2 regions of the Micromonospora sp. WMMD708 genome follow, and region 1 is predicted to be linked to the other one. Evidence: predicted binding sites of a transcription regulator. Region 1 holds the regulator's gene; the other holds the start of a gene.
The links. The regulator HrcA, encoded in region 1, represses chaperone genes, less so after heat shock. The targets are predictions, from matches to a motif close to GGTTNGCACNCTCNNNNNGAGNGTGCNAACC.
Positions count from the first base shown of each region.

Region 2: the regulator HrcA is predicted to act here: its motif matches at 7,579-7,609, upstream of groES (co-chaperone GroES).

Region 1 is NZ_CP186060.1:1,250,989-1,266,770, forward strand. It holds gene ACN260_RS05755 (phosphotransferase family protein) at 1-529, opposite strand, end outside; gene ACN260_RS05760 (DUF4240 domain-containing protein) at 612-1,148, shown strand; gene lepA (translation elongation factor 4) at 1,286-3,163, shown strand; gene ACN260_RS05770 (GlsB/YeaQ/YmgE family stress response membrane protein) at 3,533-3,820, shown strand; gene ACN260_RS05775 (GlsB/YeaQ/YmgE family stress response membrane protein) at 4,026-4,313, shown strand; gene ACN260_RS05780 (sugar ABC transporter substrate-binding protein) at 4,614-5,903, shown strand; gene ACN260_RS05785 (carbohydrate ABC transporter permease) at 5,900-6,886, shown strand; gene ACN260_RS05790 (carbohydrate ABC transporter permease) at 6,883-7,713, shown strand; gene ACN260_RS05795 (MOSC domain-containing protein) at 7,756-8,397, shown strand; gene ACN260_RS05800 (hypothetical protein) at 8,438-9,301, opposite strand; gene ACN260_RS05805 (enoyl-CoA hydratase-related protein) at 9,398-10,180, opposite strand; gene hemW (radical SAM family heme chaperone HemW) at 10,200-11,423, shown strand; gene ACN260_RS05815 (DUF4870 domain-containing protein) at 11,510-12,112, opposite strand; gene hrcA (heat-inducible transcriptional repressor HrcA) at 12,326-13,348, shown strand; gene dnaJ (molecular chaperone DnaJ) at 13,423-14,568, shown strand; gene ACN260_RS05830 (16S rRNA (uracil(1498)-N(3))-methyltransferase) at 14,690-15,424, shown strand.
Region 2 is NZ_CP186060.1:635,821-651,602, reverse strand. It holds gene ACN260_RS03060 (DUF5319 domain-containing protein) at 1-156, shown strand, start outside; gene ACN260_RS03055 (LuxR C-terminal-related transcriptional regulator) at 206-1,021, opposite strand; gene ACN260_RS03050 (WhiB family transcriptional regulator) at 1,279-1,662, shown strand; gene ACN260_RS03045 (non-reducing end alpha-L-arabinofuranosidase family hydrolase) at 1,908-3,341, opposite strand; gene ACN260_RS03040 (molybdopterin-dependent oxidoreductase) at 3,522-5,282, opposite strand; gene groL (chaperonin GroEL) at 5,412-7,058, opposite strand; gene groES (co-chaperone GroES) at 7,132-7,446, opposite strand; partial or broken gene ACN260_RS03025 (methyltransferase domain-containing protein) at 7,787-8,545, shown strand; partial or broken gene ACN260_RS03020 (THUMP-like domain-containing protein) at 8,624-9,055, shown strand; gene ybaK (Cys-tRNA(Pro) deacylase) at 9,066-9,545, shown strand; gene ACN260_RS03010 (sugar ABC transporter substrate-binding protein) at 9,755-10,855, shown strand; gene ACN260_RS03005 (ATP-binding cassette domain-containing protein) at 10,974-11,798, shown strand; gene ACN260_RS03000 (sugar ABC transporter permease) at 11,795-13,054, shown strand; gene ACN260_RS02995 (ROK family protein) at 13,095-14,276, shown strand; gene ACN260_RS02990 (DUF4142 domain-containing protein) at 14,418-15,158, shown strand; gene ACN260_RS02985 (hypothetical protein) at 15,252-15,506, opposite strand; gene tsaD (tRNA (adenosine(37)-N6)-threonylcarbamoyltransferase complex transferase subunit TsaD) at 15,521-15,782, opposite strand, start outside.

The DNA.
Region 1 (15,782 bases):
CCCGCCCGGCGGCCACCTCCTCCCACCACAGGATGTCGGAGCGGGCCAGGTCGGCCAGCCGGGGCAGGCCGAGCGCGGTCAGGCCGGCGGGTGGGTCGGCCAGCGCGGCGGCGACCCCGGTGTACCCGGTGAGCACGGCGTCCAGCTCGGCCGGGTCCCAGGGCAGGCGGGGGGTCCGCCCGTCGACGGCGTCCAGGCCGACCGCGTACCAGCCGGCCGCGTCGAGCGCCCAGTGTGGGCGGGGCACCGGCAGGCCGGCCGGCAACCGGGCGAGGACGGCCAGCTCCCGGGCGTACCAGTCGGCGAGGTGACGCTGGCGGGCCAGGTCGGCGGCCTTGACGAAGACCCGCGCGCCGGTGGCCGTGGTGAGCACGGCGGCGAAGCCGCCGGTGAAGCCCGCGGTCGCGGTCCGGGCCGCGACCACCGGTGCGCCGAGCCGGCCGCTGACCGCCTCGCGCAGGCCGTCGGGCAGGTCCCGCCAGTCGGGTCGTACGGCGGTCTCGTGGTACGGCGGGGGCGTCGCGGACACCCCACCATCGTGCCCGGCACGGTGACCGGCCGCGCGCCGGGTGGGGCCGGGGGCCGGCGCGGGTCTGGGAGACTCCCAGACCATGAGGACCGACGACTTCTGGCAGTTGATCGACCAGGCCCGCACCGGGGCCGGGGGAGAGGCCGACGCGGTCGCCGCGCGGGCGGTCGCGCTGCTCGCCGGGCGCACCCCGGAGGACATCGTCGGGTACGCGCACCACCAGCAGCGGGTGCTGGCCGCCTCGTACCGGGTCGACCTGTGGGGTGCGGCGTACCTGATCAACGGAGGTGCCTCCGACGACGGGTTCGAGTATTTCCGGGGCTGGCTGATGACCCAGGGCCGGGCGGTCTTCGCCGCCGCGGTGGCCGACCCGGACTCGCTGGCGGGGCTGCCCCGGGTGCGCTCGGCGGCGCTCAGCGGCGAGGAGTTCGAGTGCGAGGACATGCTGGCGGTGCCGTGGGACGCGTACCGCAGGGCGACCGCGGCTGAGCTGCCGGCGCAGCGGGACCCGGTGCGGATGCCGGACCTGAACGACTTCTGGGACTTCGACGACGAGGCGGAGGCCCGCCGCCGGCTGCCGAAGCTCGCTGCCCTCTTCGTCGAGCCGCCCGAGGAGTGAGCCCGGGGGTGGGCGACCGGTGGGCCGCCCGCCGGGTACCCCAGGAGTGATCGGACCGGGTTCGGAGCGACGTGGGAGCATAGAGGGGGCCGGCGGCGTGTCGGCCCGCTCACGTCAGCCGACCAGAACGGACCGCTGTGCCACCGACGCTCGATCCCGGCGCGAACGCTCCTGGTGCCACCGACCCGGCGCGCATCCGGAACTTCTGCATCATCGCCCACATCGACCACGGGAAGTCGACTCTGGCCGACCGGATGTTGCAGCTCACCGGCGTGGTCGATCCCCGGCAGATGCGCGCGCAGTACCTCGACCGGATGGACATCGAACGCGAGCGCGGCATCACCATCAAGAGTCAGGCCGTCCGGATGCCGTGGACCATCCGCGAGGGTGAGCGGGCCGGTGAGCAGGCCGTCCTGAACATGATCGACACCCCGGGCCACGTGGACTTCACCTACGAGGTGTCCCGGTCGCTGGCTGCCTGCGAGGGGGCGCTGCTACTGGTCGACGCCGCCCAGGGCATCGAGGCGCAGACGCTGGCGAACCTCTACCTGGCGCTGGAGAACGATCTCAAGATCATTCCGGTGCTCAACAAGATCGATCTGCCGGCCGCCCAGCCCGAGAAGTACGCCGAGGAGCTGGCCCATCTGATCGGCGGCGACCCGGCCGACTGCATCCGGGTCTCCGGCAAGACCGGCGACGGGGTACCTTACCTGCTCGACGAGATCGTCAGGCAGTTCGTCCCGCCGGTCGGCGACGCCGACGCGCCCGCCCGCGCGATGATCTTCGACTCGGTGTACGACGTCTACCGGGGCGTGGTCACCTACGTCCGGGTCATCGACGGCCGGATCAGCGCCCGGGACCGGATCAAGATGATGTCCACCGCCGCCGTGCACGAGCTGCTGGAGATCGGCGTCATCTCACCCGAGATGGTCAAGGCCGACGCGCTCGGCGTCGGCGAGGTGGGCTACCTGATCACCGGGGTGAAGGACGTCCGCCAGTCCCGGGTCGGTGACACCGTCACCATCAACGCCCGGCCGGCCACCGAGGCGCTCGGCGGCTACAAGGACCCGAAGCCGATGGTCTACTCCGGCCTCTACCCGATCGACGGCTCGGACTACCCCAACCTGCGCGAGGCGCTGGACAAGCTCAAGCTCAACGACGCCGCGCTCGACTACGAGCCGGAGACGTCGGGCGCGCTCGGCTTCGGCTTCCGCTGCGGCTTCCTCGGCCTGCTGCACCTGGAGATCATCCGGGAGCGGCTGGAGCGGGAGTACAACCTCGACCTGATCTCCACCGCGCCGAACGTGGTCTACCGGGCCATCACCGACGACGGCCAGGAGATCGTGGTGACCAACCCGAGCGAGTACCCCACCGGCAAGATCGCCGAGGTGTACGAGCCGGTGGTGCGGGCGACCGTGCTCACCCCGAACGACTACGTGGGCGCGGTGATGGAGCTGTGCCAGGGGCGGCGGGGCAGCCTGCTCGGCATGGACTACCTCTCCGCCGACCGGGTGGAACTGCGCTACACCCTCCCCCTCGCCGAGATCATCTTCGACTTCTTCGACCAGCTCAAGAGCCGTACCAAGGGGTACGCCTCGCTGGACTACGAGCCCTCCGGCGAGCAGGCGTCCGACCTGGTCAAGGTGGACATCCTGCTACACGGCGAGCCGGTGGACGCGTTCAGCGCGATCGTGCACAAGGACAAGGCGTACAACTACGGCACGACGATCGCGGCGAAGCTGCGCAACCTGATCCCGCGCCAGCAGTTCGAGGTGCCGATCCAGGCGGCCATCGGCAGCCGGGTGATCGCCCGGGAGACCATCCGCGCCATCCGCAAGGACGTCCTCGCGAAGTGCTACGGCGGTGACATCAGCCGCAAGCGCAAGCTGCTGGAGAAGCAGAAGGAGGGCAAGAAGCGGATGAAGATGGTGGGCCGGGTCGAGGTCCCCCAGGAGGCCTTCATCGCCGCGCTCTCCTCGGACTCCGCCGACGCCAAGCCGGCCGGCAAGAAGTAGCCGTCCGCAGCGGGCGTGGAGGGCCGGCCCGGTCGGGCCGGCCGCGCTCCGTACGGCACGGCCGGTCCCGGTACCCCACGACGGCCGGCGGCCCCGGTGTTCCGACCGGGCCGCCGGCCGTCGGCATGCGCGCCCCCGGTGCCGTACGGAAGATTTTCTTCCGCTCCCCGTGTCGCTGCGGACGGCCGCCGCGAGTGTCCTGAGCTGCGCGGACATCGACGGCCGGCGAATCGACGCAACGGCATCGGATCGATGTGCGGCGACCTGTGTGGTGGTGAGTCGGTTTGGTTTTCCGGCGGGTCGGGAACCTAGCTGTCACGACAGGAACCACACATACCGTGTGACTCAATCTTCAGGAGGAGGGCGACCGTGGAGTTCACCGTCTGGGGCATCATCACCGCGCTCGTTGTTGGTCTCATCGTCGGCGCTCTGGGCCGTCTGGTCGTGCCGGGCCGCCAGAACATGCCGATCTGGCTGCACATGCTGATCGGCGTGGGCGCCGCGCTGCTGGGCACCGTGCTGGCCCGCGCGATGGGCATCGCCACGCAGACCGCCGGCATCGACTGGACGGAGCTGCTGGTGCAGGTCGTCCTCGCCGCCATCGCCGTGGCCCTGGTGGCCGGTGTGGGTCGCCGCCGCAGCGTCACCCACCGGTAAGTCAAGCGGCACCGCCGAGCGGGCGCCCGACCCCCCACGGGGTCGGGCGCCCGCTCGCGTGTGCGGGTCGGAGCCGTCACCGGTGGCGGGCGTTCTAGACCTGATCGTTACCGGAGTCGGTTTGGAGATTCTCCACTTCGGGAATCTACCGATCACCACAGCAACAAACACTCACCAACGACATATCTACTGAAGGAGGACGGCCGTGGAGTTCACCGTCTGGGGCATCATCACCGCGCTCGTCGTCGGTCTCATCGTCGGCGCTCTGGGTCGCCTGGTCGTGCCGGGCCGCCAGAACATGCCGATCTGGCTGCACATGCTGATCGGTGTCGGCGCGGCCCTGCTGGGCACCGTGCTGGCCCGGGCGATGGGCATCGCCACGCAGACCGCCGGCATCGACTGGGCCGAGCTGCTGGTGCAGGTCGTCCTCGCCGCCATCGCCGTGGCCCTGGTGGCCGGCGTGGGCCGGCGTCGGGGTGTCACCCACCGGTGACCCCACCCGCCGGTCGGTGACCGACCGGCACGGACAACCTCAGCGGATGCCCGCCCCCGGTTCGGGGGCGGGCATCCGCTCGTCCGGATGGCGACCGTCGATCCCGTCGGGTCGTCGCGGGGCCTGCCTGAGGGGTCCCCGCCTGCGATACGGTCGCCTCGCCGAACGCCCCGCCGTGCGCCGCCGCACCGTCGACGGTCCGCCCGCGCGGGGCGGCACGCACCCCCTGTCGTAAAGGAAATTTTCCTACTAGGGTGCGGCTGAGAAGGTTAGTGCCGGACGGCGCGAGGGAGATGTGGCGTGAACAGGTGGAAGCGGCTGGCCCCGGTCACCGCCGTCGTGGCCTCGGCTGCGATGGTGCTCGCCGGTTGCGGCGGTTCCGGCGACGACGAAGCTGCCGACGACAGCAAGCTGACGGTCTGGATGATGGGCGAGGGGAGCGACGCCCAGACGGCGTTCCTCGACGGCGTCGAGACCGAGTTCCGGCAGCGGCACCCCGACACTGACGTGGTGGTCCAGTACATACCCTGGCTGGAGGCGCCGAAGAAGTTCCAGGCGGCGCTCGCCGGCGGCGAGGGTCCGGACGTCACCGAGCTGGGCAACACCGAGACCCAGGGCTGGGCGGCCCAGGAGGCGCTCGCCGACATCTCCGGCCGCTTCGGCGGCTGGGCCGACGGCAAGGACGTCCTGCCCGACCTGGTGCGCAACGCCCAACTCGACGGCAAGCAGTACGGCGTCCCCTGGTACGCCGGGGTCCGCGCCGTCTACTACCGCACCGACTGGTTCGCCGAGGCCGGCGTGCAGCCGCCGAAGACCTGGGACGAGCTGGTCTCGGTCGCCAAGGCGGTGCAGGCCAGGAAGCCCGGCAGCTACGGCATCGCCCTGCCGGGCAACTCCGAGCTGCCGTTCTACTCCTTCCTCTGGGGTGCCGGCGGCGAGATCGCCACCGACCAGGGCGGCACCTGGAAGTCCGGTTACACCAGCCCGCAGGCCCAGCGGGCGGTGAAGTTCTGGACCGACCTGGTGACCGTGCACAAGGTCGCCCCGCCCGCCGCCGCCGGCTGGAACGAGATCGACGCCCGTACCCAGTTCGCCACGGGTAAGGCGGCGATGGCCTTCGCCGGCAGTTGGCAGGCCGGCGCGATCAAGAAGGACAACCCCGACATCGAGAAGGTCTGGGGGACCTTCCCGATCCCCGGCCCGGACGGCGGCCCGGCCCCCGCCTTCGCCGGTGGCTCGGACATCGCCCTCTGGCAGGACAGCAAGCGGCAGGACCTGGCCTGGGACTACCTGACCGTGCTCCTGAGCAAGAAGAACGCGAAGACCTTCGCCGGCAGCCTCGGCTTCTTCCCGGTCTACTCCGACCTGGTGCAGGGTGGCGACTACGCCGACGACAAGCTGATGGCGGCGTTCGCCAGCACCATGCAGCGCACCCGGGTCACCCCGCTGACCCCGAAGTGGGTGGAGGTCAGCCGGACCAAGACGGTCACCCAGGCGATGAACAGCTCGGTCATCAAGGGCCAGAAGTCGGTGCAGCAGGCCACCGCCGACGCCGCCGCCGAGATGGAAAGCATCCTCAACGCCAAGTGAGCACCCTGACCGAGCACACCCCGACGGCCGCCGCCCGGGAGACCCCCACCCGGCGGCGGCCCCGGGTGGACCGCCTGCCGTACCTGCTCCTGCTGCCCTGCCTGGTCGTGATCGGGGTGCTGCTGCTCTGGCCGCTGGGCCAGGTGGTGGCGATGTCGTTCTTCCGGCTCAACAGCGTCCGGCAGCTGCGCGGGGACCGGGAGTGGCCGTTCGTCGGGCTGGCCAACTACACCCAGATCCTCGGCGACTCGTTCTTCCGTACGGTGCTGCGCAACACCGTGCTCTTCGCGGCGGCGAACGTGCTGCTGACGATGGTGCTGGGCACCCTGGTCGGGTTGCTGCTGCACCGGCTCGGCCGGAAGATGGCCACCTTCGTGGCCAGTTGCGTGATGCTGGCCTGGGCCACCCCGGCGCTGACCGGCACGATCGTCTGGAAGTGGATCTTCGATGACACCTCCGGGCTGGTCACCTGGGCGTTCAACGCCCTGCCGGACGGACTGTCGCAGGCGCTCTTCGGCCGCACCGACTGGTCGGGTTACGGCTGGTTCAACTCGCCGCTGCTGTTCTTCGCGATCCTGACCCTGGTGGTGGTCTGGCACTCGTTCCCGTTCATCGCGGTCAGCGTGCTCGCCGGGCTCAAGAGCGTGCCGAGCGAGCTGCACGAGGCGGCCCGGGTCGACGGGGCCGGCCCGTGGACGGTGTTCTGGAAGATCACCTTCCCGCTGCTGCGGCCGGTCTTCGGGATCCTGGTGGTGCTCTCCACCATCTGGGACTTCAAGGTCTTCACCCAGCAGTTCGTGCTGGCCGGCGGCACCCAGGACCGACCGACGTTCATGCTGTCGATCTACTCGTACGCCGAGGCGTTCTCCCCGCCGCCCAAGTACGGCGTGGGCTCGGCCATCGCGGTCATCCTCACGCTGATCCTGCTGGTGGTGACCGGCCTGTACGTCCGGATGGTGCTCAGGCAGGAGGACGCGTCGTGAAGAAGGTCGCCCTCAACGGCGCGGGCCTGCTGGTGGCGCTCTTCGCCGCCTTCCCGGTCTACTGGATGATCGCCACCTCGCTGAAGCCGAACCGGGAGATCTTCTCGGCCACGCCCCGGCCGGTCCCGGCCCACCCCACCCTGGAGCACTACCGGGAGATCCTCACCGGCAACCTGATCCCGGGCGTGACCTTCGGCGACTTCCTGCTCAACAGCGTGCTCGTGGCCGTCAGCACGGTCGTGCTCAGCGGACTGGTGGCGCTGCTGGCCGCGACGGCGGTGGCCCGGTTCCGGTTCCGGCTGCGGACCACCTTCCTGATCATGCTGCTGGTGGTGCAGATGATCCCGCTGGAGGCGCTGGTCATCCCGCTGTTCCTGATGATCCAGCGGCTCGGCCTATACAACACCCTGCCCAGCCTCATCCTCACCTACCTGGGCTTCTCGCTGCCGTTCGCGGTGTGGATGCTGCGCGGCTTCGTCGCGGCCGTGCCCAGGGAACTGGAGGAGGCCGCCGCCATCGACGGCGCCAGCCGCGCCCAGACCTTCCGCAGGGTGCTCTTTCCGCTGGTCGCGCCCGGCCTGGTGGCCACCAGCATCTTCTCCTTCATCACCGCCTGGAACGAGCTGATCTTCGCGTTGACCTTCGTCAACGACCAGAGCCGCTACACCCTGCCGGTGGCGATGACCTTCTTCTTCGGCCGCGACGACACCGCCTGGGGGTCGGTGATGGCCGCCTCCACGCTGTTCACCCTGCCCGTGATCGTCTTCTTCCTGCTGGTGCAGCGCCGGATGGTCTCCGGTCTGGTGGCGGGCGCCGTCAAGGGCTGAGCCGGGACGGCGACCACCCGTGCCCGGCCGTACCCTGGGGCCATGACGGGCAGGGTGGCGGCGGTGAACCTCGGCGTGGTGACGCAGGCGCAGTGGGCGGGTGACGCGAGCGGGCGCAGCGGCATCGACAAGCGGCCGGTCGACGGCCCGGTGCTGCTGCGCACCGACGGGGTGGCCGGCGACTTCATCGGCGAGCGGCCCCAACACGGCGGCCCCGACCAGGCGGTCTACGCCTACGCGCAGGAGGACGCCGGCTGGTGGTCGGCCGAACTGGGCCGCGACATCAGCCCCGGCGGGTTCGGCGAGAACCTGACCACCTGGGCGGTGGACGTGACCGGCGCGGTGATCGGCGAACGCTGGGCGGTCGGCTCGGCGCTGCTCCAGGTCACCAAGCCGCGCACCCCGTGCACGACCTTCGCCGGCTTCTGGGGGGTGCCCGACCTGATCAAACGGTTCACCGTCCGGGCCGCCCCCGGGGCCTACCTGCGGGTGCTGCGCGACGGCGAGGTGAGCGCGGGCGACCCGGTGGAGGTGGTGGACCGGCCGGCGCACGGCGTCACCATCGGCGAGGTGTTCCGGGCCACCAGCCTGGAGCCGGAGCTGCTGCCCCGGCTGCTCGACGTCCCCGAGCTGCCCGCCTCGACCAGGGAGAAGGTGCTCCGCCGGTTGAACGTCGCCGGCTGACCGGCCTCTCCGGCCGGCCGGGCGGACTGCCCGCCGGCCGTCAGGCGGGGTCGGCGAAGACCTCGGCCAGCACCCGGGGCCCGGTCGCCCGACCGTCGGCGACCTTCGCCCACCGGCCGTTGTCGGCATTCCACTCCAGCCCGTCGAAGCGCACCCGCTTCACCCCGTGGTCGGGGGCGTGCGAGACCAGCCAGTGCGCGTACCGCCAGCCGTCCCGGGCGTCCGAGGCGGGCACCGTCACGTCGGTCAGCTCGGCCACCGCACCGGCGTCGGGCAACCCCCAGTCGAGGGTCAGGCCGCGGGTCAGCTCGGCCGCCGCGGCCTGCCCGCGCATCACCGGGGTACGCCCCACCGTGCAGGCCACCGCGCCGGTCGCCTCGCCGAGCAGGGCCCGCGCCAGCACCTGGGACTCGTCGGCCCACTTCTGGTACGCCTTCGGGTACGCCGACCGCTGCACCGCCTGGGCCGCGTCGGTGACCTCCATCCGCTCCCAGCCGCGTACCTTCTTCAGCGCCTTGTAGAACCGGTTCGCCGCGTACCGCTGGTCGCGGATCTGCTCCGGGGTGCCCCAACCCTGGCTGGGGCGCTGCTGGAACAGGCCGAGCGAGTCGCGGTCGCCGTGGGCGAGGTTGCGCAGCCCCGACTCCTGGTACGCGGTGGCCAGGGCGACCACCACGGCCTGCTCGGGCATCTGCCGCTGCATGCCGATCGCGGCGATGGTGGCCGCGTTGGCCATCTGGTCGGCGTCGAGCTTCACGGTGCCGTCGGCCTGCACGGTGCAGCTACGGCCGGCGACGGGAAGCCGGAACTCCCCGTCGAGTTGACGGACTCCCCAGCCCCCGACGATGGCGAACAACGCCACCACGACCCCGGCTGCCACGAATGTCCGCGTCCGCACCCGCACCTCCCGTTTCAATGTTCGCCAAGCGTACGTCGCCAACCGGCGGCCCCGGGTCGGTCGACCGGTTCACGTTCCCGCAGTAAATAGGAGCAAACCAGGTCAATCCCGGGGCACCCAGGCCGCGTCCCGCTTCTCCCGGAAGGCGGCCACGCCCTCGCGGCCCTCGGCCGAGAGGAAGTAGCCGGTGGACCGGGTGGACAGGTCGGCGATCTCCGCGCGCAGGTCCGTGGCGGCCGGGCGGCGCAGCAGCTCCTTCGTCCCGGCCAGCGCCCCCGGTGCCCCCCGGACCAGCGACGCGCAGTACCGGGCCACCGCCGCGTCCAGCTCGCCGGCCGGCACGGCGGCGGTCACCAGCCCCACCTCGGCGGCCCGGAGGCCGTCGAAGGTGTCGCCGGTCAGGTACAGCTCGGCGGCGGCCCGGGGGTGCAGCCGGGGCAGCACGGTCGCCGAGATCACCGCCGGGATCACCCCGATCCGTACCTCGGTGAAGGCGAACGTCGCCTCGGACGCGCAGACCGCCAGGTCGGCCGCCGCGATCAGGCCCAACCCGCCGGCCCGCGCCGGCCCGGCCACCCGCGCCAGCACCGGCTTCGGGCACTCCCGTACCGCCACCAGCACGTCGCCGAGCATCCCGGCCGGCACCGACCCGCTGGCGTACGCCGCCGCCGTCTCCTTCAGGTCGGCCCCGGAGCAGAACACCGGGCCGGTGTGGTCCAGCACGACCACCCGGACCGCGTCGTCGGCGACCGCTGCGGCGATCCCGGCCAGCAGCTCGGTCATCAGCGGGGTGGACAGCGCGTTGCGGTTGTGCGGGCTGTCCAGGGTGAGGGTGGTCACCCCACGGGCCGTGGCGACCCGCACGAGTCGGTCGGGAGAGGTCATGCCGGGCACACTAGTGGCCATGCCCGGCCTCCTTCCAGATGGTGAGACCGTTCCCGTCGACGGTGCGCTGCCCGGCACCGCCCTGCGCGGGGTCGGCTCGCGCGGGTTCGGCGTCTACCTGCACGTGCCGTTCTGCGCCAGCCGCTGCGGCTACTGCGACTTCAACACCTACACCGCCGCCGAGCTGGGCGGGGGCGTCGGCCGGGAGTCGTACGCCGACACCGTGCTGGCCGAGTTGACGCTCGCCGCCCGGGTGCTCGGCGACGCGCCACCGCCCCGGGTCGACACGGTCTTCGTCGGCGGCGGCACCCCGACCCTGCTGCCCGCCGACGACCTGGCCCGGCTGCTCGACGGCATCGACCGCACCTGGGGGCTGGCCGCCGACGCCGAGGTGACCACCGAGGCCAACCCCGAGTCGGTGACCCCCGCGTCGCTGAAGACCCTGCGCGCCGCCGGCTACACCCGGATCTCGCTGGGCATGCAGTCCGCCGCGCCCGGGGTGCTGGCGGTCCTCGACCGCACCCACCGCCCGGGACGCGCCGTCGAGGCCGCCCGGGAGGCCCGCGACGCCGGGTTCGACCACGTCAACCTCGACCTGATCTACGGCACCCCGGGGGAGCGCCCCGAGGACTTCGCCGCGTCGTTGGACCAGGTGGTCGCCGCCGGGGTCGACCACGTCAGCGCGTACGCCCTGATCGTGGAGGACGGCACCCGGCTGGCCGCGCGGATGCGGCGCGGCGAGCTGCCGTACCCCTCCGACGACGTGGCGGCGGACCGCTACCTGGCCGCCGAGGCCGCCCTCGACGCGGCCGGTTTCTCCTGGTACGAGGTCTCCAACTGGGCCCGCGGCGGGGCGGCCCGGTGCCGGCACAACCTGCTCTACTGGACCGGCGGCGACTGGTGGGGCCTCGGCCCGGGGGCGCACAGCCACGTCGGCGGGGTGCGCTGGTGGAACGTCAAGCACCCCACGACGTACGCGCAGCGGCTCGCCGCCGGGCACTCACCCGGCCTGGCCCGGGAGATCCTCACCCCGGCCGAGGCGCACACGGAGGACGTGATGCTGCGCCTGCGGCTCGCCTCCGGGCTGCCGCTGGACATGCTGGACGACGCGGGCCGGGCCGCCGCCGCCCGCGCGCTCGCCGACGGGCTGCTGGACCCGGTGGCCTATCCGCAGGGACGGGCGGTGCTCACCCTGCGGGGCCGGCTGCTGGCCGACGCGGTGGTCCGCGACCTGCTGCCCTGAGCGCGGTTCCGCCGGCCCGTCGCGCAGCGGGGTGCGCCGGGGCCGGCGGTGGTGCCCGACCGGCCGGGGGAGCGGCCGGTCGGGGCTCACTTGATGAAGCTGGTGGACATCGGGTAGCGGTAGGCCTGACCCTCGTTGGCCTTCATGCCGGCGATGATCCCGAACAGGATCTGGATCACCACGACCGCGATGCTGGGCAGGAAGAGCAGGCACCAGCTCACGAAGAGCAGCACGAACGCGATGATCGACCAGAGGATCTGGAAGTTCAGCGCGGCCAGGGCCTGCGCCCGGACAGCCGGCGACTGCTGTCCGCGCACCAGGTAGGCGATCAGCGGGGCGACGAAGCCGAGCGGGCCGAAGCTGATCAGCGCGCCGGCGGCCCCGCCGAAGTGCGCGACCAGCGCCCAGGTCTTGTCCTCGCTGTTGGCGTAGCCGCCGCTCGGCGCGCCGTAGGCGCCGCCGGTCGGATATCCGCCACCGGGCGGAGGGTAGCCACCCGGCGGGGGGTAACCGCCTGCGGGCGGCTGGTCACCGGTGGGCGGCGGATACCCGCCGGGCGGGGGATACCCGCCTGCGCCCGGCGCGCCGGACAGTGGTGCGGTGGGCGGATCGTATGGCGAGCCCTGGGGCGCGGTCGGGTCCGGCGGGTAACCGTCGCCCGCGCCGGGAGGGCGAGGTGGTTCAGTCATGCCCGCCACGGTAGGGGCTGCCGGCAAGGGTGCACCAGAGCGACACTGGTGAGGTTGGCCTCGACCCTGCGTCAGCGCCCCCGCCGTCATGGTCCGTCTCGATCATATCGGCGGCGGTACTGCCGACGTAGACTGGCACTCGCTACAGTCGAGTGCCAGAGCGCTCGCCCGGGTGCGGCGGCGCCCGCAACGACGTGCGTCAGGAGGTGGGAGATGGGTCTCGACGACCGTAAACTCGCCGTGCTGCGGGCGATCGTCGAGGACTACGTCGCCACGCAGGAGCCCGTCGGCAGCAAGACGCTCGTCGAGCGGCACCAGCTCGGGGTCTCCCCGGCGACCGTCCGCAACGACATGGCGGTGCTGGAGGAGGAGGGCTACATCCGGCAGCCGCACACCAGCGCCGGCCGGGTCCCCACCGACCGGGGCTACCGCCTCTTCGTCGACCGGCTCTCCCGGGTCAAGCCGCTCAGCCCGGCCGAACGCCGGGCCATCGAGCGCTTCCTGGTCGGCGCGGTCGACCTCGACGACGTGGTGCACCGCACCGTACGCCTGCTGGCGCAGCTCACCCGGCAGGTCGCCGTGGTGCAGTACCCGTCGCTGGCCCGCTCGTCGGTACGCCACCTGGAACTGGTGCCGATCTCCACCACCCGGCTGATGCTGGTCATGATCGCCGACACCGGGCGGGTCGAGCAGCGGCTGGTCGAGCTGGCCGCGCCGGTCCCCGCCGACGACGTCCTCGACCTGCGCCGGCTGGTCAACGAGAAACTGGTCGGGAGTCGGTTGTCCGACACTCCGCCGCTGGTGCAGGCGCTGGTCGACGAGAGCGCGCCGCACCTGCGCGGTGCGATGACCACCCTGTCCACCGTGCTGTTGGAAACCCTGGTGGAGCGCACCGAGGAGCGGCTCGCGCTGGCCGGCACCGCCAACCTCACCCGGGGTGGCCTGCTCGACTTCCAGGGCTCGCTGCGACCCATCCTGGAGGCGCTCGAAGAGGAGGTCGTGCTGCTCAAGCTGATCGGCGAGGCGGAGCCGAGCACCACCCGGGTGCTGATCGGCGACGAGAACGAGGTCGACAATCTCCGCGCCGCCTCGGTGGTCAGCACCGGGTACGGCCCGGGCAGCACCATCGTCGGCGGACTGGGCGTGCTCGGCCCGACCCGGATGGACTACCCCGGCACCATCGCCACGGTGCGGGCCGTGGCACGCTACGTGGGCGAGCTGCTGGCCCAGAACTGACCAGTCAGGGCCGGCGGCCGGCTCCGGCCGCCGACCGGCGCAAACGCGAGACGAACATGAGGACACGGAACGCAGTGGCCAGGGACTACTACGGCATTCTCGGCGTGAGCCGGGAAGCCTCCGACGACGAGATCAAGCGCGCCTACCGCAAGCTGGCGCGGCAGTTCCACCCGGACGTCAATCCGGACCCGGAGGCACAGGAGAAGTTCAAGGACATCAACGCCGCGTACGAGGTCCTCTCGGACGACCGGAAGCGGCAGATCGTCGACCTGGGCGGCGACCCGCTCGCCCCGGGCGGCGGGGGCGCCGGTGGCCCGGGTGGCCCCGGCGGGGCCGGTCCGTTCGTCGGCTTCCAGGACATCATGGACGCCTTCTTCGGCGGCGCGGCCGGTGGCACCCGTGGCCCGCGGCCGCGGACCCGGCCCGGGGCCGACGCGATCCTGCGGCTGGAACTAGACCTGCACGAGACCGCCTTCGGCGTCGAGGCCCCGATCACGGTCGACACCGCCGTGCTCTGCACCACCTGCTCCGGGGCGGGCACCGCGGCTGGCACCCACCTGGCGACCTGCGAGGCGTGCGGCGGCCGGGGCGAGGTGCAGTCGGTGCAGCGCACCTTCCTCGGCCAGGTCGTCTCGGCCCGGCCGTGCACCGTCTGCCAGGGCTACGGCACCACCATCCCGCACCCCTGCCCGACCTGCGCCGGCGACGGCCGGGTGCGGACCCGCCGCTCGCTGACCGTCAAGATCCCGGCGGGGGTCGAGGACGGCATGCGTATCCGGCTCGCCCAGCAGGGCGAGGTCGGCCCGGGTGGCGGCACCGCCGGTGACCTCTACGTCGAGATCCACGAGCGGCCGCACGACGTCTACTCCCGCAAGGGCGACGACCTGCACTGCCGGGTCACCGTGCCGATGACCGCCGCCGCGCTGGGCACCCGGCTCACCATCAAGACGCTGGACAGCGACGAGAACGTCGACGTCAAGGCCGGCACCCAGCCGGGCAGCACGCTGCGGTTGCGTGCCCGGGGCGTACCGCACCTGCGCGGCACCGGTCGGGGCGACCTCTACGTCCACCTCGACGTGCGTACCCCCACCAAGCTCGACGCCGACCAGGAGAAGATGCTGCGGGACTTCGCCAAGACCCGGGGTGAGGAGGTCGCCGAGCTGAGCAAGCAGGGCGGCTTCTTCTCCCGGATGCGCGACGCCTTCAACGGCCACGCCTGACCGGTCGGGCCGCCCCGACCGGTCTCGTGCCGGGTCGGTCTCGTGCCGGGTCGGTCTTGTGCCGGTCGGGCCGGCGTCCCGGGTGGCTCCCCGGCCGGCCCGGCCGGTTAGCCTGATCGGCGTGTCCGCGCCGCTGTTCCTGGTCGAGTCGCTGCCCCCTGCCGACCATTTCACCCTGGACGGTCCCGAGGGGCACCACGCCGCCACCGTGCAACGGCTGCGCGTCGGCGAGGAACTGCTGCTCGCCGACGGGCGGGGCGGCACCGCCACCGCCGTGGTCACCGCCGTCGGCCGGGGTGCCCTCGACCTCACCGTCACCTCCCGGGGGTACGTCGACGCGGACGTCCCCCGGCTGGTCGTGGTACAGGGCATCGCCAAGGGTGACCGGGGTGAGCTGGCCGTACAGGCGATGACCGAGGTCGGGGTGGACGAGATCGTGCCCTGGGCGGCGTCCCGCTCGGTGGCGCAGTGGCGCGGTGACCGGGGCGTACGGGCCCGGGAGAAGTGGGTGGCGACGGCGCGGGAGGCGGCCAAACAGGCCCGCCGGGCGTGGCTGCCGGTGGTGGCCGGCGCGCCGGACGAGTCCACCACCTCGGTGGCCCGCCGGATCGCCGGGGCGGGCACGGCGTTCGTCCTGCACGAGGAGGCCGACGACCGGCTCACCACTGTCGACCTGCCGACCACCGGCGAGATCGTCCTGGTTGTCGGGCCCGAGGGCGGGATCGCCCCGACCGAGCTGACCACCTTCACCGACGCGGGCGCCCGCGCGGTACGCCTGGGCCCCTCGGTCCTACGCACCTCCACCGCCGGCCCGGCCGCCCTGGCCGTCCTCGCCACCCGCCTCTCCCGCTGGTAACCCACCCCACCCCGATCTGCCCGCTCCCGGCCCACCCCGCCCCCTGCCCCGCCCCGCCCCTGCCCCGCCCCCGCCCCGGTGATCAAGAGCTTTGCGTCATCCCCAGCCCGATCCCCGCCCCAAACTTCTTGGTCACCGCTCCTCCGGTGCCCCTCCCCGCGGTGCCCCCGGTGATCAAGAAGTTTGCGTCGTCTCCCAGCCCCATTCCCGCCCCAAACCTCTTGATCACCGCCCCTCAATGCCGTCGCTTACCAAGTCCCCCGGCGGCGTGGCCGGTGATCAAGAGGTTGGCGTCATCGTCGGGGCTGGAATTGACGTAAAGCTCTTGATCACCGGGGGCAGTCGGGGGAGAAGGCGA
Region 2 (15,782 bases), 620 kb from region 1:
CACCTGCTCAGCTCGGGCCGGCCCCGGGTGCACGAGCCGGCCTACGACCCCGACCCGGACCACTACGTCACCTGGGACTACGCCCGGGGCTACGCCGACGGGGTGCACGACACGCTGACCGAGTCCGCGGGCGACGACACCGACTCCGACGACTGACCCCCGGGCTGCGGCGGCCCGCCGCCGGGCCGGTTCGGAGCCGGGACGGTCAGGCGACCAGGCCGGCGCGGAAGCCGGCGGCCACCGCGTGCGCCCGGTCCCGCGCGCCGAGCTTGCGGAACAGCCGCCGGGCGTGCGTCTTGACGGTGTCCTCCGAGACGAACAGCTCCCGGCCGATCTCTGCGTTGCTCTTGCCCTCGGCCATGCCGAGCAGCACCTGGAGTTCACGTTCGGTCAGCCCGACCGAGGTCCGGCCGGCGCGCGCGCCGGAGGTCGGACGCGGCAGGCCGGCGGCCGGGGCCGACTCGGCCGGTGTGCCCTCCGGGTCCCCCTCGACCTCGTCGTCGCCGCGCTGCACGGGCACCACCGACGGCGCTCCGGGCGTACCGTCGGCCGGCGGCGACCAGCCCGGGGCGGGCGGGCGACCGGATCGCGGGGGCGCGCCGACCGCGGCGGTGTCCCGGGCGGGGTCGGCGACCCGGTGCCGGGCGGGCCGGCCGGGCGCGGCGAGCAGCAGCAGCGCCTTCGCCACCGCGCTGGTCAGGTCGTGGTCGGCGCCCTGGATGAGGCCGCGTGCACCGGCGCTGATGGTGGCCGCCGCCGCCTCCGACTCCTCGGTGCCGAGCAGCAGCACCGCGGCCTGCGGGGCGCGGGCGAGCACCCGGCGCACGAAGCCGGCACTGTCCGGCCGGGTGAGCGCCGTGTCGGCCAGCACCACGTCGACCGGGCGCTCGGCGAGCCGCAGCATCACCTCGGGATCGGAGACGGCTGTCCGGACGACCGCGGCCAGGCCGAGTCGCGCCGCCGCGTTGGTCAACTGCTGCGCGGCGATCGGTGTCCGAACGCATACGAGAACGGTACGCAAGGTGGTCTCCTCTCCGGACACGAGCAGACCATGACGGGGTCCACCGAGGAGGAGGTTCCGGGCAATCCTCTGAACTTTTCCGACATTTGGGTCATACGCCGCAGGAGGCTTCGGGTTTTCGATCTCAACACGTGTGAGTCGACGAGGGTTCGGGTACCGAGGCTCCACGCCGGAAACGGGGTACGCCAGCGCGGACCACAGCCCGGACGCCGGTTCAACGAGGATCTCCGCGGTGCCGCGCGGGAGGAGGGGTGCTGATGTCGAACGTACGTAGACTGCCCGGACCCATCGTCGACCTGTGGGACTGGCAGCGTCTCGGCGCCTGTCGGGGCCGGGACAGCGCGCAGTTCTTCCACCCGGACGGCGAGCGCGGTTCGTCCCGGCTGCGCCGGGAGTCCGGTGCCAAGTCCGTCTGCCAGGCCTGCCCCGTGCGGGCCGAGTGCGCGGCGCACGCCCTGTCCGTGCGGGAGCCGTACGGCGTCTGGGGCGGCCTCAGCGAGTCCGAGCGGCTGCGGCTGCTCGCCCTCGGCTGGGAGGACCTGGCCGACCGCCGGCAGACCCGGGTGGACATCGCCCGCATGGAGGCCCGGCTCGGCGCTTCGCACAAGACCGCCGTACCGGCCCAGCGCAAGATCGCCTGACCGACCCACCACACCTCGACGAGGCCGCACTCCGATCTCCGGAGCGCGGCCTCGTCGTTCCCGGCCCACGGTCACGACGCCGGGCCGACAGGTACGACAAGCGGGGCGGGGCGGGCCCGGCATGGCCGGACCCGCCCCTTCATTGCACCCGATCCTGCTCCGAGCCGTCCTACGGCTCACCCGGCACGGCGTTCGCCGCCGGCCGCGGGAGTCAGGAACAGCGGGGTCGCACCTGCGTCACGCCGTCAGCGCTGCAGGGTCAGCAGACCCGGCCGGTACGGCAGGAGGCCGTAGTCACCGCCCGAGTTCGTGGCGCGGCCCTGGTACAGCAGTTGCAGGTTGCACGGGTCGATCGTGTTCGTCTGGTCCGCGCTGGTACGCAGCAGCTCACCGTGGCTGATGTCGTTGGTCCAGGTGGCACCGCTGTTGGCCTTGCCCGCGAACGGGTTGTTGTAGGTCGTCGCGTTCGGCGTCCAGGTGCCGCTCAGGCTGGTCGCCGTGAACGAGCGGAAGTAGCGCTCCCAGGAACTGGTCCTGGCCTCGATGATCATCAGGTACTGGTTGCGGCCCGCGACCTTGTAGACCTGCGGCGCCTCGAAGATGTTCTCCGAGGTGTCGCTCATGATGGTCGTGTAGCTGGAGCCGAAGTTGCCCGGGAAGTTCCCGATCGGCATGATCTGGCGGTAGATCTTGCCGTTGTCACCGGCGAAGAACAGGTACATGTTCTGGTCGTCGCCGATGATCGTCTGGTCGATCACACCGGTGCTGGAACCGGTGATCGACGCAGTCGACAGGGGCTGCGCGGCCGACCAGCCGTTGGCGTTGGCCGGGTTGGTCGACGTGCGGTACGAGAACGACGTCGGGCCCCACTGGTGGGCGAGAACCCAGATGTTCTTCGGCGCGAAGTAGAACAGCGACGGCGCGACGGTGCTCTGGCTCATGGTGTTCTGGGGAGCCGTGCTGAGCTGGTTGAGGTTGTCGACCAGGCCGAAGTTCATCGAACCCCAGCCGCCGGTGGCGCTGCTGCTGTGGGTGGTGGCGTACACCAACTGCTTGCCCTGGTAGGGGGCGATGGTGAAGTCCTTGAGCGACGCCCAGCCGGCCTTCGGCTGCGCCAGCGGGCCGGTCGACGACCAGCGGTAGGTAGTCGGCAGGGAGCAGTTGCCCGTCGGCGGCGGGGTGGTCGGCGGCGGCGTGGTGGGGGGCGGGGTGGTGGGGGGCGCGGTCGTCGGCGGCGTGGTGGGCGGGTTGGTCGGCGTCGTGCCGCCGTTGCAGGCCACCCCGTTGAGCGCGAAGCTCGTCGGGACCGGGTTGCTCGACGTCCAGGCCCCGTTGAAGCCGAACGACACCGAGCCGTTGGTCGGGATCGCGCCGTTGTAGCTCACGTTCTTGGCGGTCACCGCCGAGCCGCTCTGCGTCACGGTCGCGTTCCACGCCTGGGTCACCGACTGCCCGGAGGCGAAGGACCAGGTCAGCGTCCAACCGTTGAGCGCGTCACCCAGGTTGGTGATGGCGACGTTGGCCCCGAAGCCACCGCCCCACTCCGAGGAGACGGTGTAGTTCACCGAGCATCCCGCTGCCGCCGCACCTGCGGGCAGCGCGGTGACCACCGACGCCGACGCCAGCAACGCGACACCGGCCGAGATCAGGCCGACATTGGCCGATCTGGATCTGGACATAAAACACCCTCCTGACGGGACGCGACCTGCACATTGGTGGTGGCCGTTGTTAGGTTAACGTTAACAGTCGCGTCAGGTATGTTACGGGAGCGCTCCCACAGCCTCAAGCCTCGATATCACCGTGGAATTTTTGGTTATCCGAACATTGATCACTCTTGATGACTGAACGGTGATGGGAAATCAGCGGACGGTGACTGTGACGCTGTGCCAGCCGGTCGCCCCGTCCGGGGCCACCGGCGCGGTCAACGGGGTCTGCGTCTCCCCGTCCCGGTCGGTCGCCCGCACCTGGAGGGTGTGCTCACCCGGGGTCGCCGGCCACCGCCACGACCACTGCACCCAGGTGTCCACCGACACCGTCGGGGCGAGGGTCGCCTCCTGCCACGCGCCGCCGTCGACGCGTACCTCGACCCGGCTGATCCCCCGGTGCTGCGCCCAGGCCACCCCGGCGACCGTCACCTCGCCCGCGGTGAGCCGGTTACGCGCGCGCGGGGTGTCGATCCGCGACTGCGTCTTCACCGGCCCCTGCGCCGACCAGCCACGCGGCACCCAGTACGCGTCGAAGTCGGCGAAGCTGGTCAACTCCAGCTCGGTCACCCACTTGCAGGCCGACACGTACCCGTAGAGGCCCGGCACCACCATCCGCACCGGGAAGCCGTGCTCGACCGGCAGCGGCTCGCCGTTCATCCCCACCGCCAGCAGGGCGTCCCGCCCGTCGCGCAGCGCCGCCGTCGGCGTGCCGCAGGTCCAACCGTCGACCGAGCGGCCGACGACCTGGTCGGCCCCGTCCTCCGGCTGCACCTCGTCGAGCAGTTCCCGGATCGGTACGCCCAGCCACCGGGCGTTGCCGATCAGGTCCCCACCCACCTCGTTGGAGACGCAGGCGAGGGTGACGTACCGCTCCACCATCGGGCGGGCGAGCAACTCGGCGAAGGTCAACTCGATCGGGTTGCGCACCCGACCGTGGATGCGCAGCCGCCAGGTCTCCGGGTCGACCTGCGGCACCACCAGCGCCGTGTCGATCCGGTAGAAGCCGCCGTTCGGCGTGGTGTAGGGGGCGAGCTGGGCCAGGGACAGGTCCGCGCCGACCGGCACCGGCGGCGCCGCCACCGACGGGGTGGGCAACGCGACCGCCTGCCGGGCCGCCGAGACCCCCCGCCGCCCGGCGAGCCAGTGCCCGCCCAGCCCCACCACGGTCGCCGCGCCCGCGAGCAGGCCCGCACCGCGCAGGAACCGCCGCCGGGACTCCGGGTCGGTCGACTCCAGCGGCTCCCACCCGACAGGCGGCCCGCCGGCCGAAACCGCAGGCGCACGCGGACCGTCGACCCCCGGAGCACCGCCCGCCGTCGACCCGGCGACCGGCGGAACGTCGGCCCCGTCCACCGCTGGACCGGCCACCGGCGGCCCGCCGGCCGCAAGCGGCCGGTCGGTTGGCGACGACCCGGGGGTCGGGGGCGGCCCGGGACGGACGGCCGGCAGCGGGGTGGGCGGCTGCCACGGCCAGGGGTCGAGCTGCCAGGGACCGGCCACGAAGGCCCAGAGCACCAGCCCGCCCAACGCCCCACCGACCAGGGCGGGGAGCACGTCGGCGGCATCCGCGCCGGCCCGGGTGAGCGCGGCGGCGACACCGAGGCCGGTGAACGCCGCGATGCCCACCAGCCCGACCGCGAGCCGGCGCACGGCGAGCACACCGATCCCGGCGGCGAACGCCGCCAGCAGCACCGCCGTGCCGACCAGCAGGGCGATCTTGTCGTACCTGCCGAAGACGTCGATGGCGAACTGCTTGAGCGGCTCGGGGACCGTGTCGACCACGACCCCGCCGACCGCGATCAGCGGGGCGGAGCGGGGACCGGTGAGGACGGCGACCGGCTCGGCGACACCGATGGCCACCACGGCGGCGGTGACCCCGGCCAGCGCGGCGAAGCCACGGGGGGTGGTGCTCATCCGGCCAGTGTCGTCGATCGACCGGGCCGGCCGCCAACCACGTCACCGTTCCGTAAGCAGCGGTCACCGTACGCGTCAGGGCGCACCGCCGAGGAACGACGGTGCGCCCTGAACAGGCGTACTACCGGGTCAGAAGCCCGGGCCGTGCTGGTGGCCGTGACCGTGGCCGTGGCCGTGGCCACCGGCGGCGGCCGGCTCCGGCTGCTCCGGCTTCTCGACCACCAGGCTCTCGGTGGTCAGCAGGAGGCCGGCGATCGACGCGGCGTTGGTGACCGCGTTGCGGGTCACCTTCACCGGGTCGATGATGCCGGACTTGACCAGGTCGACGTACTCGCCCTGGGCGGCGTCGAGGCCCTGGCCCCAGTCCTGCCCGGCGACCTTCTCCACCACCACGTAGCCGTCGTGGCCGGCGTTCTGGGCGATCCAACGCAGCGGCTCGACCAGCGCCTTGCGCACGATCGAGACACCGACCTTCTCGTCACCGGTCAGGCCGAGGTCGTCGTCGAGCACCGAGCGGATCTGGGCCAGCGCGGCACCGCCGCCGGGAACCGTCCCCTCCTCGACCGCGGCCTTGGTGGCGGCGATCGCGTCCTCGATGCGGTGCTTGCGCTCCTTCATCTCGACCTCGGTCGCCGCGCCCGCCTTGATGACCGCGATGCCGCCGGAGAGCTTCGCCAGCCGCTCGGCCAGCTTCTCCCGGTCCCAGTCGGAGTCGGACGCCTCGATCTCCTTGCGGATCTGGGCGACCCGGTCGGCGACCTCGGCGGACTTGCCACCGCCGTCGACGACCGTGGTGTTCTCCTTGTCGACCACGACGCGCCGGGCGGTGCCGAGCGCCTCCAGGCCGACCTGGTCGAGCCGGTAGCCCAGTTCCGGGGCGACCAGCTCGGCGCCGGTCAGGATCGCCATGTCCTGGAGCATCGCCTTGCGGCGGTCACCGAAGCCGGGGGCCTTGACCGCGCAGACCTTGACGGTCTTGCGGATCGCGTTGACCACCAGGGTGGACAGCGCCTGGCCCTCGACGTCCTCGGCGACGATCAGCAGCGGCTTGCTGTTCTGGAGAACCTTCTCCAGCAGCGGCAGCAGTTCCTCGATCGCCGAGATCTTCTGGGTGGTGATGAGGATGTACGGGTCCTCCAGCACCGACTCCTGCGACTCCGCGTCGGTGACGAAGTTCGGCGAGATGAAGCCCTTGTCGAACTGGAGACCCTCGGTCACCTCCAGCTCGGTGGTCAGGGTGGAGCCCTCCTCGACGGTGATGACACCGTCGCGGCCGACCCGTTCCATCGCCTCGGCGATCAGCTCACCGATGGTGGCGTCCTGCGCCGAGATCGTCGCGACGTGCGCGATCGCCTTCTTGTCGGCCACCTCGACGGCCCGGCCGAGCAGCGATTCGGAGACCTTGGTGGCCGCCGCGTCGACGCCCCGCTTGAGGGCGGTCGGGTTGGCCCCGGCGGCCACGTTGCGCAGGCCCTCGCGGACCATGGCCTGGGCCAGCACGGTCGCGGTGGTGGTCCCGTCGCCGGCGACGTCGTTGGTCTTCGTCGCCACCTCCTTGACCAGCTGCGCGCCGAGGTTCTCGTACGGGTTGGTGAGCTCGATCTCCTTGGCGATGGTCACACCATCGTTGGTGATCGTCGGCGCACCGAATTTCTTGTCCAGGACGACGTTGCGCCCGCGCGGGCCGAGGGTGACCTTGACCGCGTCCGCGAGGGCGTTGACACCGTGCTCCAGCAGGTGCCGGGCGTCGTCCGAGAAGCTCAGGATCTTCGCCATGGATGTCCCTTCGAAGCGACGTCGCCCCGGCCCGGCGAGCCGGACCGGGGCGACGACACTGGAATCGGTTTGGTTACTTCTCGATGACCGCGAGAACGTCGCGGGCGGAGAGCACCAGGTACTCCTCGCCGGCGTACTTGATCTCGGTGCCGCCGTACTTCGAGTAGAGGACGGTGTCGCCGACGTTGACGTCGAGCGGCACGCGGTTGCCCTTGTCGTCGATCCGGCCGGGGCCGACGGCGAGGACGGTGCCCTCCTGCGGCTTCTCCTTGGCGGTGTCGGGGATCACGATGCCCGACGCCGTGGTGGTCTCAGCCTCGTTCGCCTGGACCACGATCCGGTCCTCGAGCGGCTTGATCGCAACCTTGGTCGCGGTAGTCACGGGCATACCCTCCTGGGGTACTTGGTTTCGTTGCCGGCCGAGAGTCCGACCAGCGTCAATCTGCCACATGCCACCGGGCGGGGCCGTCGTCGCGGGTGCCGGTCCGCCTGGCGTTCAGCACCCGGACCGGAGCCCGGGCGCTGGCACCCTCGGGGTGAGAGTGCTAATCGCAGGTTATTCCTCGGCTAGCACTCCGTCAAGGAGAGTGCCAATCTGCCGCCCGACGTGTCGCCCGACCGGGGCCATGATCAACTGAAGGGCGGCGGCGTCGCGGTGGCGACACCCCCGGACACCGCACCGTCGGCCCGCCTGAGTCGATCTCCGGGCAGGACCGGACAATGGGCGGGTGGATCTCGACCAGTTCGCCGCGCTGCGTACCGCCGAGGGGTCGGCCGCGCTCGCCGCGGCGGTCGGGGTGGCCGGCGGCGACCCGCTGGTCGCGGCGGCGGCGCTGCGCTCACGCGGGGTGCCGGCCGGGCTGGCCGCCGCCGCGCTCACCCAGGCCGAGCTGCGCCGCCGCGCGGTCGGCAAGTTCGGCCCGGAGGCGGCCGGGATGTTCCTCACCCGACCCGGCCTGGAGCAGGCCACCCGCCGGGTGGTCGCCGACCGGCGGGCCGCCCGGCTCGCCGCCGCCGGGGTGCGCACCCTCGCCGACCTGGGTTGCGGCCTCGGCGCCGACGCGCTCGCCGCCGCCCGCGCCGGCATCCGGGTGTACGGGGTGGAGGCCGACCCGGTCACCGCCGCGCTGGCCGCCGCGAACGCCGAGGCCGCCGGGCTGGCCGGGACGTTCACCGTGGAGTGCGGCGACGCGACGGCGTTCGACGTGACCCGGGTCGACGCGGTCTTCTGCGATCCGGCCCGACGGCGGGCCGGCACCGGACGGCGGATCTTCGACCCGGACGCCTACTCGCCGCCGTGGGACTTCGTCACCGGGCTGGCCGCGCGGGTGCCGCACACGGTGGTGAAGGTGGCCCCCGGTATCGACCACGCCCGGATCCCGGCCGACGCCGAGGCGGAGTGGGTCAGCGTCGACGGCGACCTGGTCGAGGCGGCCCTGTGGTGCGGCCGGCTCGCCGAGGTGCCCCGCCGGGCGACCGTGCTGCGGGCGGGGCCCGCCGACCGGCAGCGCCCGGCGGACGGTTCGCCCACCGGCCACCGCGCCGACAGCGAGCCGGTCGCCGCCCACCGGTTGACCGGCACCGGTACGGCCGAGGCCGAGGTCGGGCCGGTACGGCGCTACCTGTACGACCCGGACCCGGCGGTGGTCCGGGCGCACCTGGTCGCCGAACTGGCCGACACCCTCGACGCGACGCTTGCCGACCCGAGCATCGCCTACCTCTACGCGGACACCCCACGCCCCACCCCGTTCGGCAGGTGCCTGGAGATCGTCGACGTGCTGCCGTTCTCGCTGAAGCGGCTGCGCGCGCTGCTGCGGGAGCGCCGGGTCGGCCGGGTGGAGATCCTCAAGCGGGGCTCGGCGTTGTCGCCCGAGCAGTTGCGCCGGGACCTGCGACTGGCCGGGGAGAATCCGGCCAGCCTGGTGCTGACCCGGGTGGCCGGGGCTCCGACGGTGCTGGTCGGTCGACCGGTCGCGGACGGGGGCCCGCCGGGCTAGCGTGACCGGCATGGCGGGACAGGCCACCGCGGCGACGGCGCTGCTGACCAAGCGGAAGATCGCCCATCGCACCCACCCGTACGACGTCTCCCCGGACGCGCCGAACTACGGCGCGCTGGTCGCTGCGGCGCTCGGGGTGCCGCCGGAGCGGGTGTTCAAGACGCTCGTCGCCGAGGTCGACGGGGCGCTGGCGGTGGCGGTCGTCCCGGTCACCGGCGAGCTGAACCTCAAGGCGCTGGCCGCGGCGCTGGGTGGCAAGCGGGCCGCGTTGGCCGACCGGGCCGCCGCCGAGCGGAGCACCGGTTACGTGCGGGGCGGGATCAGCCCGCTGGGCCAGCGCCGCCGGTTACCGACGGTGGTCGACGTCTCCGCGCTGGACCATGACACCGTCTACGTGTCGGCCGGCCGGCGGGGGTTGCAGCTTGAGCTCGCCCCGGCGGACCTGGTGACTCTCACCGACGCCCGCACCGCACGGATCGCCGCCGGCTGACCCGGCACCGGGAGCCGGTCGCAGAACGGACACGCAGCGTGATCGCGGGGCGGGTGTCCCGGGGGTGACAACCGCGTTGCTGAATTGTTACCGCCGCCAACAAACTTCTGACCTCGGCAGTCTTGCGCCCGACTCGCGGGCGGGAATACGTTGCCGGACACAACAAAACACCGACCACTCCTCCCCCACCCTCGAAAGGACCCGTGCAGATGCGCAAGGGCTTCCTCACCTTCGCCGCCGTGGGCCTGCTGGCCACCGGCAGCATGGCCGCCTGCGGCGACGACTCCAGCAGCAACGACGCCGGCGGCGACACCGCCAAGAAGCCGAAGATCGGCGTGATCCTGCCGGACAGCAAGTCCTCCGCCCGCTGGGAGACCGCCGACCGCAGGTTCCTCAAGGCCGCCTTCGACGCCGCCGGTGTCGAGTCGGACATCCAGAACGCGCAGAACGACAAGAACGCCTTCCAGACCATCGCCGACCAGATGATCACCAGCGGGGTCACCACCCTGATGATCGTCAACCTGGACTCCGGCACCGGCAAGGCCGTGCTGGACAAGGCGAAGTCGCAGGGTGTCGCCACGATCGACTACGACCGGCTCACCCTGGGCGGTTCCGCGCAGTACTACGTCAGCTTCGACAACGAGGCCGTCGGCAAGCTCCAGGGCGAGGGCCTGGTCAAGTGCCTGACCGAGAAGGGCGTCAAGAACCCGACGGTCGCCTACCTCAACGGCTCGCCGACCGACAACAACGCCACCCTGTTCAAGAACGGCTACGACTCGGTGCTCAAGCCGAAGTTCGAGTCGAAGGAATACACCAAGGGCCCCGACCAGTCGGTTCCGGACTGGGACCCGGCGCAGGCCGCCACGATCTTCGAGCAGATGCTCACCCAGACCGGCGGCAAGATCGACGGCGTGCTCTCCGCCAACGACGGCCTCGGCAACGCGGCCATCTCGGTGCTGAAGAAGAACAAGCTCAACGGCAAGGTCCCGGTCACCGGCCAGGACGCCGACGTGACCGGCCTGCAGAACATCCTCGCCGGTGACCAGTGCATGACCGTCTACAAGGCCGTCAAGAAGGAGGCCGACGCGGCCGCCGAGCTGGCCATCGCCGTGGCCAAGGGCGAGCGCAAGGAGACCGGGCAGACGGTCAAGGACCCGGAGAGCGGCCGGGACGTCCCGTCCGTGCTGCTGGAGCCGAAGGCGATCGACAAGGCGACCGTCAAGGACGTCGTGGCCGACGGCTACGTCGACAAGGCGAAGCTCTGCACCGGCGCGTACGCCGCGCTCTGCACCGCCAACGGCATCAGCTGACCGTACGACGAGCGTCGTACCCCGTCGACGCGACGCCGCCCGGCACGGAACCTCGTGCCGGGCGGCGCCCGCCGCCGGACGGGCTCCGAGATCTTCCCTCCGTCCGAAGGAGACCCCCGTGTCCGCGACCCCCCTGCTGGAACTGCGCGGGATCGACAAGAGCTTCGGTCCCGTCCAGGTCCTGCGCGACGTCGCCCTCGCCGCCCACGCCGGAGAGGTGACCGCACTGGTCGGCGACAACGGCGCCGGCAAGTCCACCCTGGTCAAGTGCATCAGCGGCATCTACCCGGCCGACGCCGGCGAGTTCCTCTTCGACGGCCGACCGGTGACCATCAACAGCCCCCGGGACGCTGCCAACCTCGGCATCGAGGTCGTCTACCAGGACCTCGCGCTCTGCGACAACCTCGACATCGTGCAGAACATGTTCCTCGGCCGGGAGAAGCGCAGCGGGCTGGTGCTCGACGAGCCGACCATGGAGCAGATGGCGGCGGAGACCCTCGCCGGGCTCTCCGTACGGACGGTGAAGTCGCTGCGCCAGCACGTCTCCAGCCTCTCCGGCGGGCAGCGGCAGACCGTCGCCATCGCCAAGGCGGTGCTCTGGAACAGCAAGCTGGTCATCCTCGACGAGCCGACCGCCGCGCTGGGCGTGGCACAGACCGCCCAGGTCCTCGAACTGGTCCGCCGGCTGGCCGACAAGGGCCTGGCCGTGGTGCTGATCTCGCACAACATGAACGACGTCTTCGCGGTCTCCGACCGGATCGCCGCGCTCTACCTCGGCCAGATGGTCGCCCAGGTGAAGACCACCGACATCACCCACTCGCAGGTCGTCGAGTTGATCACCGCCGGCCGTTCCGGCAACCTCGGTCTCACCGGCGAACCGGTCACCGCCGGCAACGGCACCGGCGCAGGGCCCGCCGACACCACTCCAGGAGGCGTTCGATGACCACCACCGCCGTGCGCAAGGAAGGCCCGGCGGCGGTCACGCCGCCGCCGACCGTCGGCAGCCACCTCCGCGGCTACTGGAGCCGGGTCCGCGGCGGCGACATCGGCGCGCTGCCCGCCGTACTCGGGCTGATCGTGCTCTGCACCGTCTTCTCGATCATGCGGCCGTCGTTCCTCACCGCCGGCAACTTCGCCAACCTGTTCACCCAGGGCGCGGCGGTCACCCTGATCGCCATGGGGCTGGTCTTCGTCCTGCTGCTCGGCGAGATCGACCTCTCCGCCGGCTTCGCCAGCGGGGTGTGCGCGGCCATCCTGGCCAACGTTGCCACCAAGGCCGGTTACCCCTGGTACGTTGCCGTGCTCGCGGCGATCCTCACCGGCGTGGTCATCGGCACCGTGCTCGGCTTCCTGGTCGCCAAGATCGGTATCCCGTCGTTCGTGGTCACCCTGGCCGGCTTCCTCGCCTTCCAGGGCATCGTGCTGATGCTGATCAGCGGTGGCGCCAACATCTCGGTCAACGACGAGGTGCTGGTGGCGATCGCCAACCGCAACCTGCCCCCGGCCGTCGGCTGGGCGCTGGCCGCCGTCGCCATCGGCGGGTACGCCGCCGTACAGCTGCTGCGGCACCGCAAGCGGCTGTCCCGGGGGCTGACCACCGACCCGATGGCGGTGGTGCTCGCCCGGATCGGCGGCCTGACCCTGATCCTCGGCATCGCGGTCTACATCCTCAACCAGGAACGCAGCCGCAACGTCCTGATCAACTCGCTCAAGGGCGTGCCGATCGTGGTGCCGGTCATCGCGGTGCTGCTGATCGTCTGGACCTTCGTGCTCCAGCGCACCAGCTACGGCCGGCACGTCTACGCCGTCGGCGGCAACAAGGAGGCCGCCCGTCGGGCCGGCATCAACGTCGACCGGATCCGGATCTCGGTCTTCGTCATCTGCTCGTCCATGGCGGCGGTCGGCGGCATCGTCGCGGCCAGCCGGGCCAACTCGGTCGACCCGAACACCGGCGGCAGCAACGTGCTGCTCTACGCCGTCGGCGCGGCGGTGATCGGCGGCACCAGCCTCTTCGGCGGCAAGGGCCGGGTCCTCGACGCCGTGCTCGGTGGCGCGGTCGTCGCCGTCATCGACAACGGCATGGGCCTGATGGGCTACAGCGCCGGGGTGAAGTACGTCGTCACCGGTGTGGTGCTGCTCCTCGCGGCCAGCGTGGACGCGCTGTCGCGCCGCCGCGCCTCCGCCTCCGGAACGCGCTGATCCGCGTACTCCAGCGGCGGAACATGGGGTGCCAGCGACGATGCGGGTAGGACCGAGCCAGGACGAGATCCGACGGCAGAACCTCGGGGCGCTGCTCCGGCACGTCCACGTGCACGGCGCCACCTCCCGCGCGGAACTCACCACCGCCCTCGGGCTCAACCGCAGCACCATCGGTGCGCTCACCGCCGACCTGGCCGGGGCCGGCCTGGTCAGCGAGGGCACACCGAAGGAGACCGGCCGGGCCGGACGACCGTCGCTGGTCGTCCGGCCCGAGTCCGACCGGGTCTACGCGTACGCGTACTCGATCGAGGTGGACCGGCTGCGGGCCGCGCGGGTCGGGCTCGGCGGCGAGGTGCTCGACCGCCGGGACCTGGACCGGCCGCGTGACCTGGACGCCGGGGAGACCGTCCCGATGCTGGCCGGTGCCCTCAAGCAGATGCGGGAACGGGTGCCGCCGGAGTCGATCTGCGTCGGTGCCGGCGTCGCGGTCTGCGGCATGGTCCGCAGGGCCGACGGGCTCGTCCGGCTCGGCCCCACCACCGGCTGGGTGGACGAGCCGATCGGGGCCGCCCTGACCGTCGAACTCGGCGTCGAGCTGCCGGTCACGGTGGGCAACGTGGCCGACGTCGCCGCCTTCGCCGAGCACGCCCGGGGTGTCGCCGCCGGCTGCGACAACGTCATCTACCTGTACGGGGACGTCGGCGTCGGCGCCGGCATCATCGCCGGTGGCCGCCGGCTGACCGGCCACGGCGGGTACGGCGGCGAGGTCGGACACATGGTGGTGGTGCGCGACGGCACCCCCTGCGAGTGCGGTTCCCGGGGCTGCTGGGAGACCCAGATCGGCGAGTACGGGCTGCTGCGGGCCGCCGGCCGCTCCGAGGCCCGGGGGCGCGACGCGCTGCTGGCCGTGTTCGACGCCGCCGACCGGGGTGACGCCCGCGCCCAGACCGCCGTACGGCACGCCGGGGACTGGCTCGGCTTCGGAGTGGCGAACCTGGTCAACATCTTCAACCCCGAGATGGTCATCTTCGGCGGCACGATGCGGGACCTCTACCTGGCCGCCGCCGCCCAGGTCCGCAGCCGGCTCAACGAGACCGGGCTGCCCGCCTGCCTGGAACACGTCCGGCTGCGGACCCCGAAACTCGGCGACGACGCGGCCCTGATCGGCGCCGCCGAACTGGCCTTCGAACGACTCCTCGCCGATCCGCTCGACGCCGCCTGAGTCCTCGACCTGCGCCGACGGGCGAGTTGTCCGGCCCGATGAACTGATCGGCCCGACAGTCCGTACCAGTGGACGGACGGGCAGCCGGCGGGTCGCTGCCCGGCAGGACAGGGTCGGCCCGGATCGAGGAGGCACCGCAGCATGGCACCGCTGGATTCCGTACGTCGTCGGCGAGGGCACCGGACCCACCGGGTGGCGGTGTTGCTCGTCACCTTCCTGGCCGGCCTGGTCGTGCTACCCGGCATGGCGGTCGCCGCTCCCGGCGTCCAGCTGAACGCCGCCGACATGGCGCTGCTCAACGGCGTCCGGCTCGCCGGGCTCTGGGAGATGCCGGCCGGCACGATGGCCGCCGAGAAGGGTCAGTCCGCGCGGGTGCGGGAGGTCGGCGCGGAGATCGCCCGCCAGCACGGCGTCCTCGACGAGCTGGTGGTGCAGGCCGCCAACAAGCTGGGCGCGACGCTGCCGAGCGATCCCACCGCCGAGCAGAAGGGGTGGCTGACCGAGATGCAGAACGCCTCCGGTGCTCAGTTCGACCAGATCTTCGTGACCCGGCTCCGGCTGGCGCACGGCAAGATCTTCCCGGTGATCGGCGCGGTCCGGGCCAGCACCCGGGACAACACCGTCCGCAAGCTCGCCGACGATGCCAACAAGTTCGTCAACGACCACATGGCCATGCTGGAGAGCACCGGACTGGTCCGCTGGCAGCAGATGCCACCGGCCGCGATCCCGGCCGCGCAGCAGGACTCGCTGGTCGCCGCCGCACAGGCCGGCGCCGCCGCCGGCCCGTCCGTCGCGATCAGCACTACCGTGGTCTGGGCGGTCTTCCTGCTCGCGCTCGGCGCGGGCGGCTACGCCACCTGGCGGATCACGCGCCGCAGTTGACCCGGCGCGACCGACCCGACGGCCCGCAGGCGGCACCACCGCCGGCGGGCCGTCCGGCTGTCGGAGGGCCCTGTGCTGGGGACGGGTGCCCGGTCAGCGGTCGACCTGGGTGAAGTCCCAGGAGTGCGGGGGGCGGGCGACCAGGGTGGCCGGCGGCTCGGGCAGCGACCGGGGGCTGCTGCGCCACTTCGAGACGACCACCACCCGGTGGTCGGTGGAGGAGAAGACCTCGCTGGACAGGTGCAGCGGATCGTGCTCGAACTCCGGCAGGGCCGTCTCGCACACCCAGGTGATCAGGTCGGCGAAGCCGTACGACTCGGCCCGCGCCTCCCACATCCGTACGATCACGTCGGCCCCTCCCCTCACACGCTGACCGTGGTCAGTGGCAACGCCGAGTCGGCGGGCAGGTCCAGCCGGCTCGGGCGTACCCCGGCGGCCACCAGGTGCGACCCGAGCGCGGCGACCATCGCCCCGTTGTCGGTGCACAACCCCGGTCGGGGGGTGCGGACCCGGACGCCGTACCGCTGCGCCCGCTGCTCGGCCATCGCCCGCAGCCGCGAGTTCGCCGCCACTCCCCCGCCGATGACCAGGGTGTCGATCCCGTGTTCCCGGCAGGCGGCCAGC